2 regions of the Peribacillus sp. ACCC06369 genome follow, and region 2 is predicted to be linked to the other one. Evidence: riboswitches for the same ligand, from Rfam matches in the RefSeq annotation. Region 2 holds a riboswitch; the other holds the start of a gene.
What was found. A riboswitch is a leader RNA that binds a small molecule or an ion and turns the genes downstream of it on or off. The one in region 2 is predicted to bind cobalamin.
Positions count from the first base shown of each region.

Region 1: another riboswitch for cobalamin. It lies ahead of QUF78_RS06095 (ribonucleoside-diphosphate reductase subunit alpha); the one in region 2 lies ahead of metE (5-methyltetrahydropteroyltriglutamate--homocysteine S-methyltransferase).

Region 1 covers NZ_JAUCEN010000002.1:1,079,448-1,085,328, reverse strand. The annotation lists gene QUF78_RS06120 (hypothetical protein) at 13-147, opposite strand; gene QUF78_RS06115 (hypothetical protein) at 326-559, shown strand; gene QUF78_RS06110 (SulP family inorganic anion transporter) at 694-2,151, shown strand; gene QUF78_RS06105 (hypothetical protein) at 2,237-2,383, shown strand; gene QUF78_RS06100 (manganese-dependent inorganic pyrophosphatase) at 2,483-3,412, opposite strand; cobalamin riboswitch at 3,706-3,885, shown strand; gene QUF78_RS06095 (ribonucleoside-diphosphate reductase subunit alpha) at 4,026-5,881, shown strand, end outside.
Region 2 covers NZ_JAUCEN010000002.1:796,047-801,927, forward strand. The annotation lists gene QUF78_RS04635 (acyl-CoA thioesterase) at 1-137, opposite strand, end outside; gene metE (5-methyltetrahydropteroyltriglutamate--homocysteine S-methyltransferase) at 134-2,440, opposite strand; cobalamin riboswitch at 2,595-2,786, opposite strand; gene QUF78_RS04645 (potassium channel family protein) at 3,044-3,463, shown strand; gene bcp (thioredoxin-dependent thiol peroxidase) at 3,526-3,996, shown strand; gene QUF78_RS04655 (aminopeptidase) at 4,008-5,132, shown strand; gene QUF78_RS04660 (D-2-hydroxyacid dehydrogenase) at 5,266-5,881, shown strand, end outside.

The DNA of each region.
Region 1 (5,881 bases), 280 kb from region 2:
TAATCCTCCAGCTTAATTGTGGTAACGCCCACCTCCATATGCATCGTCAAGGAAAGCTTCTTGAAAATGGCTGTTCACTAGATAATGGTATGCTTCTTCCCAATACGCAGTTGCGAGTTCCCTTTCGACCGGTATCATCAAAAGCATCACAGCATCCCTTTAGTCATGATGATTTCTTAATATTCAAGTACAGTTGTTCTTTCATAGGATCCCATTCCGAGGCTTATTCTGCCTCTCTTTCAATCAGGTTTTAATGGGGAGGCATAAACTCCACTTCCAGTTCAATACAGCCCAATTTAAATGCGTCCATTGCCTTATTGGCTAAATGTATCATTCCAATTCACCGACAACTGGATGCCCACCGCAATTCATCCCCCCATTTTTGGATAATCGTTTCATTCAGTTTCGAAAACCCTATCGAAGTGCTTTACAAAAAATGTTTACCGATTCATCGTATAGTAAGATCGAGGTTTCTTCAGCCTTGGTTTCCTCAATTATAGAACTGGCACTTCTTGCACCAAATCTTCCTTCTGAGCATACTCCGTTCATTCGCCTGTAAATGATAAGACATGAATAGCCCTCAATTTGTCGTTTATATTATCCATATAGATAGAAAGAAGTACTCATGCTATAATTTAGTGCGTTAAAAAAGAAGATTAACACACATAAGTAAAAGAAAGAAGGAGTGTTTCTTTGAATACATCTGCATACAAACAGGAATGGTTTGGCAACGTTCGAGGAGATGTTCTATCCGGAATTGTCGTTGCCTTGGCATTGATTCCAGAGGCGATTGCCTTTTCGATCATTGCTGGTGTAGACCCAATGGTTGGTCTATATGCCTCATTCTGCATTGCCATCGTCATCTCTTTTGTCGGCGGAAGGCCGGGAATGATATCGGCTGCCACTGGAGCAATGGCACTCGTCATGGTCGATCTTGTTAAAGATCACGGCTTGAACTATTTACTTGCTGCAACAATATTGACGGGATTGCTCCAAATTTTACTAGGGGTTTTCAAAATCGGGAAATTAATGAAGTTCATCCCAAAGCCAGTCATGACTGGTTTCGTGAATTCTTTAGCCATCTTGATTTTCACGGCACAGCTCACCCATTTCGTCGGCGAAACATGGATCATGTATGTCATGACAGCCGTTTCATTAGCTATCATTTATCTTTTTCCGCTGATCTCGAAAGTCATTCCTTCACCACTTGTCGCCATCATATTCATGACGATCGTTGCAGTTACTACGGGGGCTACGGTACGGACTGTTGGGGATATGGGGCAAATGACCGAAGCACTTCCGATGTTCATGCTTCCAGACATCCCTTTGACCTTCGAAACTTTGGCGATCATTTTTCCATATTCCATTGCCCTGGCGTTTGTGGGGTTGCTTGAATCGTTATTGACAGCTCAAATAGTCGATGGAATGACTGACACGGACAGTAATAAAAATAAGGAAGCCAAAGGCCAAGGAATTGCTAATATCATCGCCGGATGTTTTGGCGGCATGGCAGGATGTGCAATGATCGGTCAATCCGGTATCAATATTAAATCAGGAGGAAGGGGCCGACTCTCCACTTTTGTAGCTGGCGCATTCCTTATGGTATTAATCGTGGTACTGAATGACGTCCTTATTAAAATACCGATGGCTGCACTTGCAGCAGTCATGATCATGGTTTCAATCGGGACATTTGACTGGTCTTCCCTAAAGAGGCTCAATAAGGCTCCAAGGACGGATGCAGCCGTGATGATCGTGACGGTCCTCATTGTCCTATATACGCATGACTTATCAAAAGGGGTATTGGCTGGAGTGCTCTTGAGCATGATTTTCTTCTCAGCTAAAATTTCTAAAGTGGCTGTTGAGAAAACGGAAGACATCCATGCTAAGAAAATCACTTATCGTATTAGCGGACAAATATTTTTCGCTTCGGTCCAGGACTTTGTTTCGAAGTTTGATTTCAAGGAAAAAGCCGATGCAATCATCATCGACTTTTCCCTCTCTAAAATATGGGATGCTTCTGCAGTCGGTGCTGTTGATACGGTTGTCCTAAAATATCAGCTACGAGGTACACCTGTCCAGGTGCAAGGCCTCGATGAGGAAAGTTCGTTATTGCTGGAAAAACTCGCTACATCCGAAAGTAAAATTTCTTGAAGAAGTAAAACTCTGCTGAATAGAAACTTTTCAAACCGACAAAATAGATAACATGAAATATTTCCTTTTGAAAGGAGCGAAAAGCATGACATCCGAGCAGGATTATACGGCAGCAAATCTGTCACCAGATTTATTGAATGAACTGAAAAGCTTTGAAAGCAAACTTGGCGAGGAAGCCAATAAAGAACTGATTGTCATCGCCTATGAAAAAGAAAAGGAAACTTTGAATTAAGAAAAAAGACTCAAACACCTTTAAATGGATGGTTGAGTCTTTTTTTGCATGTACAGAAAAAGGATGCCCACGTTTTTAATGAGCACCCCTTTCCCTATATTATTTACTGAATACGCCCGTTAAGACCGGCACGATTTGTTTTTTACGCGATACAACGCCCTCTAAGACGGCGATGTTATTGTTTAATGAAACGTCATATGCTTTTTCCACTGCGTTGGCTGCTTTACCAAGAGCCAAGGCAACAGAATCATTGGTCAGGATATCCGTTACTACGAATAGGAATAAATCCAATTCCTTCACAGCGATGACCGATTCAATGGCTGCTTCTAGTTCGGCTTGCTTAGCAAGGACTTCGTTCGGATCAACAGCATTGACCTGAGCTATCTCCACTTTAGCCATGCCCATGGAGAATTCTTTTGCATCAAGAGTGATAAGCTGGGCAATCGTTTTGTCGCTCAAGTCAGCTCCCGCCTTCAACATTTCCAAACCATATGTTTCAGCGTTGACTCCCGCAATATCAGCCAGTTCCATAGCTGCTGCAACGTCTTGCTCCGTGCAGGTCGGCGATTTGAACAATAAAGAATCCGAAATGATGGCAGACAGCATAAGACCTGCAATCGCTTTTGGGATTTCAACGCCGTTTTCTTTATAGATTTTATTTAAAATGGTTGCCGTACAGCCAACTGGTTCCGCACGGTAATATAAAGGATCGCTTGTTTCAAAGTTAGCGATGCGGTGATGGTCGATAACTTCCAACACACGTACTTGGTCAATATCTTCAGCACTTTGCTGGCGTTCATTGTGATCGACCAGGATCACGCCATCAGCTTCCCCTGCCACTTTTTCCACAAGACGAGGAGCTTCGAATTTGAAGTGGTCCAACGCATATTGAGTTTCACCATTCACTTCACCCAGACGAACTGGTTCAGCGTTGATACCTAACTGCTTTTTCAGATCTGCATAAGCGATTGCTGAACAGATTGTGTCTGTATCCGGGTTTTTATGTCCAAAAACTAATACTTTTTCCAAGATTTTATCTCCTTTTTCATAAATATTTTTCCGCGAATCCCCTTATCGCAATAAAGGAGAGCCACCTTTACTATACACTTTATTTTAACACAAAATCCCCTAAATTCAGCGCTTGAATTACCCATTCCCCAATAAAATCTTTCATTCTTTCACCCTCTACCTTCTCTTTGTCAATAGATAAGGGTTGGTTTTTCTCAAATATATTAGTTGAATTATCATCGTATATGGCTTACGATAATATAAGCAGAAATACTAGATATTGATTACATAAACAACACCAATAACTATATATAGATTTTTTTGTAATCCAAGGTGCCAGCGATGGCTGAAAAGGGAATCCGGTGCGAACCCGGAACTGTCCCCGCAACTGTAAATGTGACGAAATGAGAAACCACTGTATAGCTCTCTATACGGGAAGGACTCAAAGTAGGATGATCATGAGTCAGGAGACCTGCCTTGAATTTTTCACGTTTCTTATTCTTCGGGGATTGAGATGATGAAACGATAGCATAATGGCTATTTTTTCATGGCTCTTTTATTCTATCGTTTGATCCGCTCAATTCATTGGGCGGTTTTTTTTTATTTTAGCGGAAGTTTACAAGGAGGATTATTAATGACTCAAACATATAACTCTACCATAAGTGAAAATGACACCGACACGAATTCCATCCAGCTTGAGATGTTATCGAAGGAATTTGAAGGCCGTCTCGATATGGAAAAGTTCAAGAAGCGTTTTACAAAATGGCTTGATCGCAAAAGTGACTCAACCGAAGAACAGGCATCAAAGAAACTGATTCAGCTCGCTCTGGAAAGTGTCGATATCGATGCTCCCGATTGGACGTTCGTTGCTGCAGCAGAACTGTTGAATGCGATGTATAGGGATGCACAAGCCAATCGAGGTTATGAAGGCATGAGTTATGGCCCATTCTATGAACTGATCACGGAACTCTCCCAACTTTCAGAAGGCCAGCGTTACCCCATCTATAAATCAGAACTGCTCTCTTCTTATACGAAAGCGGAAATTGAGGAATTGGGTTCGGTGATCGACCCGGAAAAGGATAAATTATTTTCTTACATAGGCATCTACTTATTAAACGATCGCTACCTAGCCCGCCCAAAAAAGGACAAGGTCTACGAACTGCCCCAAGAGCGCTTCATGATCATCGCGATGGAAATCATGCGATTGGAAAAAACGGAGCACCGCCTGCAACTTATCAAAGAAGCTTACTGGGCAATGTCCAACCTTTATATGACTGTTGCGACACCTACACTCTCCAATGCAGGAAAAACGCATGGACAGTTAAGCTCTTGCTTTATCGACGCAATTGAAGATTCCATTGATGGTATCTACCTATCTAACTACGATGCCGCAAAAGTATCAAAATTCGGCGGCGGTGTCGGTCTTTACGTTGGTAAGATCCGCTCGCTTGGTTCCGATATCCGTGGTTTCTCTGGAAATAGTTCCGGCACGACTCCTTGGATTCGACTGTTCAACCAGACAGCTGTCAGTGTCGATCAACTGGGGCAACGTAAAGGTGCCATCGCGATTTACTTGGATGCCTGGCATAAAGATATCATGAGCTTTCTTGATTTGAAGACGCAAAACGGGGATGACAGATTAAAAGCCCATGATATTTTTACGGGTGTATGCATTCCTGATTTATTCATGGAGGCTGTACGTGACAGAAAAGAATGGTATCTTTTCGATCCGCATACCGTCAAGCAAACCCTTGGATTCTCACTTGAAGACCTCTACGACGAGAAGAAAGGCGAAGGAAGCTTCAGGAATCATTATGCACTTGCTGTCGAGGCCGCAGAAAATGGTTCGCTTCCAAACTATAGCTTTGAAAAGATCAATGCGATGGACATCATGAAAAGCATCATGATTTCTCAATTAGAAGAAGGCGTACCATATATGTTCTACCGCGATGAAGTGAACCGGAAGAATCCAAATAAACATAAAGGTATGATTTATTGTTCTAACCTTTGCACCGAGATTGCTCAAAACTTAAGCCCTTCGACGATCACCGATGAATACGAAACAGAAGATGGAGATGTCGTTGTTGTTCGTAAAAGCGGCGATTTCGTTGTCTGCAACCTTTCATCCATTAACTTGCCCCGTGCGGTGAGCAGCGATGTTTTGGAAAGGTTGATTCCCATTCAGATCCGGATGCTGGATAACGTAATCGATGTGAATAATCTTCCGGTCAAGCAAGCATCCATCTCGAACAAACGTTACCGGGCAATTGGTTTAGGAACGTTTGGATGGCATCATTTACTTGCCACACAGAATATTTATTGGGAATCGGATGAGGCTGTTGAATATGCCGATGCATTATACGAAAAGATCGCTTACTTAACGATCAAGGCATCCAATGAATTGGCTAAGGAAAAAGGAACGTACCCATATTTCGAAGGATCGGATTGGCATACAGGGGAATATTTCGAACTGCGTGACTATACGGATCA
Region 2 (5,881 bases):
TCAACATAAGCCATTACTTTCCCGCCAAAGATGGTATTATGATGGTTCGTATCCGGTGGAAAAACAAGGTCGGTTAGGAAAGTCCGTGACTGCTGTGTTGGATGGGCATTTGATAAGCCGCTTTCCTTTTCAATCATTTGCCTGTTGTTTGGGCTAACAGATTTTCACGGACGATTATTGCTGCTTCGACCATGTTTTTCAGGGAAGCGACGGTTTCCGGGATACCCCTTGTTTTCAGGCCGCAGTCGGGATTGATCCAAAACTGGTCTTTATCTAATATCTTGATGCCCCGTTCAATCATATCGACCATTTCTTCCACTGCTGGAACTCGGGGACTGTGAATATCATACACACCCAGGCCAATACCTTTTTCATAAGTTTTTTCCTCGAATGCGGAAGCAAGCTCTCCATGGCTACGGGATGTTTCGATGGAAATTACATCGGCATCCAAGGAAGAAATGACATCCATGAAACTGTTGAAGTCGCAATAGCACATATGCGTGTGAATTTGCGTTGTATCCTCCACGCTTGATGTGGATATCAAGAACGAATTCACAGCCCAGTTCAAATACTCATCGCGATCGCTTTTTTTCAATGGTAGACCTTCCCTAAGTGCAGGTTCATCAACTTGGATCATTTTGATTCCTGCCGATTCCAATGCAATGACTTCTTTTTCCAAAGCAAGTGCCAGCTGGTAGCATACATTCTCCCTGGAAATATCATCACGGACAAATGACCAGTTCAAAATCGTGACAGGACCTGTAAGCATTCCCTTTACGGTCTTCTTCGTAAGTGATTGTGCGTATACACTTTCCCTGACTGTCATCGGTTCGATGAAATGGATGTCGCCATAAATGACTGGTGGTTTTACGCAGCGAGACCCATAGGATTGTACCCAGCCCTTTTCTAGAAAGACAAATCCGCCTAACTTATGACCGAAGTATTCAACCATATCCGTCCGTTCGAATTCCCCGTGTACGAGAACGTCCAAGCCGATTTCTTCTTGAATGTCGATCCACCTGCCGATTTCTTCGTTAATGAATGTTTCATATTGCGCAGCGCTCCATTCTCCTTTTTTGAATTTCCCGCGTGCTTGCTTAACTTCAAATGTCTGGGGAAAACTACCGATCGTTGTTGAAGGTAGAAAAGGCAATTTGAAAAATTCCTGTTGTTTTTGGTAACGTTCTTTAAATGGCAGCTGACGTCCAACATGCTCTGATTTAGCCTTTTCGACACTGGATTGTACACTCTTATGATTCCGTGCATTTGAACTAGCTAACGTCTGAACCGTTAATTTATTAGCATCGACCTTATCGGCGATTGCTTCAAAGCCCTGATTATTCCCTTTGACCAAGAGTGTTATTTCTTCAAGTTTCTCATCGGCGAAAGCAAGGGTTTCTTTCACTTCTTTTGAAACGGCGGTTTCATTACGAACGGTCACTGGAACATGAAGCAGGGAACAAGAGGGTTGAAGCCAGATTCGGTCTTCGGCTACTTTTTTCTTTAGAGTGTCGATCAATTGAATCTTTTTCGATAAATCAGAAAGCCAAATGTTTTTTCCATCAATCACACCTGCACCAAGCACTTTGTCCTTCGGGAAGCCGGATGCTTCAAGATTACTTAGATTCCTTCCTTTATCATGTACAAAATCAAGACTGATTCCCTGAACTGGTAATTCGATGACTTCTTGGTAGTGTTCCACGGCATCAAAGTATGTTTGCAGCATGATGTTTAGGTTTGGTGCTGCTTCATTCAGTTTTTCATAAAGGTAAGTAACAGTTTGCATATCATCTTTGGAAATGGATGAAACAAGAGAAGGCTCGTCCATTTGAATCCACTTCACGCCTTCTTGCTCCAACTCCTGCAGGATTTGCGTATATAGAGGAAGCAGGCGCAGGATTATGCCAGGGATATCTTGTTTTTTGAAGCCTTTGGAAAGGGAGATGAAAGTATAAGGTCCGATTAACACGGGCTTCGTTTCAATCCCTAGCTTTTCCTTGGCTTCCCGATATGCTACAAGTGGTTTATTTTCTGTTAAAGTCAGCTGTGGCAGTTTTAATTCAGGGACGATATAGTGATAGTTCGTATTGAACCATTTCGTCATTTCGGAAGCGACCTCATCATTGTTCCCGCGAGCCATTGAATAATAAACGGAAAGGGGAACGCTTCCGCCTTCATAGGCAGAGTAACGTTCAGGAACAAGACCGAACATGACGGACATATCGAGCATTTGATCATAGAAAGTGAAGTCGTTGACAGGAATGATATCAATGCCTTGATCTTTTTGTTTTTGTAAGTTGCCTAAACGGATGGCTTTTAGTTGTGCCGTAAATTTTGGTTCATCGATTTTCCCAGACCAATATGCTTCCAATGTACGTTTCCATTCACGATCTTCCCCGATTCGCGGGTACCCCAAATTACTGCTTTTCAAAATTCTCATCCTCCTACTTTCCTTTGATTTGTTTAAAAACAATAAAAAAAGCACCCCTAACTGTCAATAAGAGAAAGTTAGAAATGCTTAAAATAAAGAGACATGCAGAATGCCCCTTATAATTATAAGGTCCCTAACACCTCCCTATCTCCCGTAGGTTAAAACAGTGTTGTCGAAATAGGCAGGTCTCCTGACTTAGGGAATATCATTAGCAGCGAGCCTTCCCGATCCGTAGATCAGTGGCATATTGGATGGCGCTAACATTCCCATTACAGTGGCGGGACCGTGCCGGAATCAAACCGGGCTTCCCTTTTAATCCTAATGAAAATTAGGAACCTATTTCCACATATGAAATTTCACTAAACCTGCTGATAAACTGATTGCAGGTACCAAATATTTATAAAATAAAAACTATTATAAAAATTTAGATAATCTTAACATATCCGACCAAAAGGGTCAACATGAAAAAAATCGGGAAACGTTCCCGACATTTTGACAAATGCCTTTAGGGTGTGTGAGTGATAAGGCTGAAGTCTGTTCCTAAAAAAGAATATATTGTTAGGACAGGGAGTATGTATAAAGGAAGTGGCGTTTTGAAATGGGGCGTAGGGGATGACTTTCTACATCTTGATTGCAGGAATCATTTTTTGCATGGTGATGAGCATTCGGACGTTATTTCTTGTTGAGTCGGGAGGAAAGAAGTTTTCTCTGGAGGATATGCTGTGGCTTGGCAATTTATATGCGACGATATTAGTTGGATTTGCACTGATTTATTTATTATACGAGCTTCAGAATCATTCGGTGATTCTTGATATGGGCAATCGATTGGATGGCACATTCTATGAACAGTTGAAGACTTCTTTTTATTTTAGCGCGATGACCATGTTTTCTGTAGGGTATGGAGATATAGCCCCAATTGGAATGGGCAGGATGATAGCTACCATTCAGGCTTTCATCGGGTACACACTCCCGGCAGCGTTCGTGATTCGGACGGTGATCGATCTGGAGCATAAAGATAGGAAGGATAAATGAAAGTTGTGTTTCTTTCGATTATTGGGTACTCTTACCATAATGAAGGAAATGGAGGATTCAATATGACTGTTAAAATTGGAGAAAAAGCACCTGATTTTCAACTCCCTGCAAACAATGGTGAAATGGTTTCCCTATCGGATTTTAAAGGGAAATACATCGTTTTATATTTTTATCCAAAAGACATGACGCCAGGATGCACGACGGAGGCCTGTGATTTCCGGGACCACAATGAACAATTCGAGGAATTGAACGCTGTCATTATTGGTATAAGCCCAGATCCGGCGGCACGTCATGAAAAATTCATCGAAAAACATGGATTGCCTTTTCTGCTGCTAGCTGACGAAAACCATGAAGCGGCTGAATCATTTGATGTGTGGCAATTGAAAAAGAATTTCGGCAAGGAATATATGGGCATTGAACGTTCAACTTTCCTGATTGATAAGGCAGGTAAAATAGTCAAGGAATGGCGTAAAGTAAAAGTCAAAGGCCACGTCGAAGAAGCGCTTGAAACTCTTCGAGACCTAGAAAAATAAGGGACAGGCAGATGAAGGATGAACGAATAACGAAGCTTGCGGCCAGGCTGATTCATCATTCGATACAATTACAGCCAAAAGAGAGAATCCTCATCCGGGGCCATATCAACACGAAACCATTGTTGAAAGAGCTGATTGATGAAATATACAGGGTGGGTGCTTATCCATATATAGAACTCGAAGACGATGAGATTAGCCGACATCTGTTACAAGGGAATGTGAAGGAACAACTTGATACATCGTCGCAATGGGCTTTGAAGAAGTATACGGATATCGATGCGGTCATCATCATCACCAGTGAAGAAAACGACGTGGAAATGACTGATGTTCCCATCGAGAGGCAACGTATTCAAGGGGAAGCTATGAATTCTCCCACTCTTTTCTATGTAAACAACCGACGGTGGGTCTTACTTAAATATCCCACCAACGCATCAGCGCAAAAAGCCGGCATGAACTTCGACAGGTACCAAGACTTCCTTTTCAAAGTATGCACTATGGATTACGGGAAAATGGAGGCGGCATTTAAACCGTTAAAGCAATTGATGGAACGGACTGACAAAGTCAGGATCGTTTCACCGGGGACAGATCTGACTTTTTCCATCAAAGGTATGCCGGCCATCATATGTGCCGGCAAAAAGAATTTACCTGATGGGGAAGTGTTTACGGCACCCATAAAAGAAAGCGTCAATGGAAGGATATCCTTCAACGCACCCACAACCTATGAAGGAATCACCTTTAGTGACATGGAATTAAACATTGAAAAGGGGAAAATCATTAAAGCCATTTCCAATCAACCTGCCAAAATGAACCGGATTCTGGATATCGATGAAGGGTCCCGTTTTATCGGGGAGTTCGCAATTGGAATCAATCCATACATATTGGAACCTATGGACGATACATTGTTCGATGAGAAAATAAGCGGGAGTCTGCACTTGGCTCTGGGACTTGCCTATGGAGAAGCGGATAATGGAAACCGTTCATCTATACACTGGGATATGGTCTTGATCCAGCGTCCTGAATATGGCGGTGGTGACATCTACTTTGACGATGTGCTGATCAGAAGGGATGGAAATTTCATATTGCCTGAATTACATGCATTAAACCCAAATTCATTAAAACAAAGCCTTTTTTATTAAGGCTAAGGCTTTTGTCCAACTCAAAAAGGGGACACCTGAATATGCTTTATTAAGGGAATACCTCCTCAGAGAAAGTTGCACGGGACACACAGAGCCCGTGTTTTTTTATGTTAATTAAAAGGGAGAGATAAACATGTTAATACTTTCAACAATCATTCCGAATGAAAGCATCCAAACGAAGATGATGGACGCATTTCCTGATTTGAACTTCATTTATCAAGAAGGATGGACGGATGAGCCACTTAATGAAGCGGAAATCTTGATTACATACGGTGAGGATTTAAATGAAGAAATCATTGGGAAAGCGGCGAACTTAAAATGGATAATGGTCATGAGTGCAGGATTGGAATTAATGCCTTTTAAAGCCATTGAGGAACGCGGCATTTTGGTGACGAACGCAAGAGGCATTCATAAAATCCCAATGGCCGAGTATACGATAGGGATGCTTTTACAATATGAAAAGAAACTGAAACTGCTTATGAAGAATGAAAGGGAAGAACTGTGGCATAGAAAGATTGAAGTAGGGGAATTGAATGGCAAAACGATGCTCGTTCTTGGTGCCGGTGCAATTGGAGGAGAAGTGGCCCGTTTGGGGAAAGCCTTTAGGATGACGACTATGGGGGTGAACCGCAGCGGGAAGCCAGTGGATTCCATCGATCGCCTTTATACACTGGATAATATATTGGAAGCCGTACCGGAAGCCGATTACATCGTATCCGTCCTGCCAAGTACTGATGAAACCAAGGGCC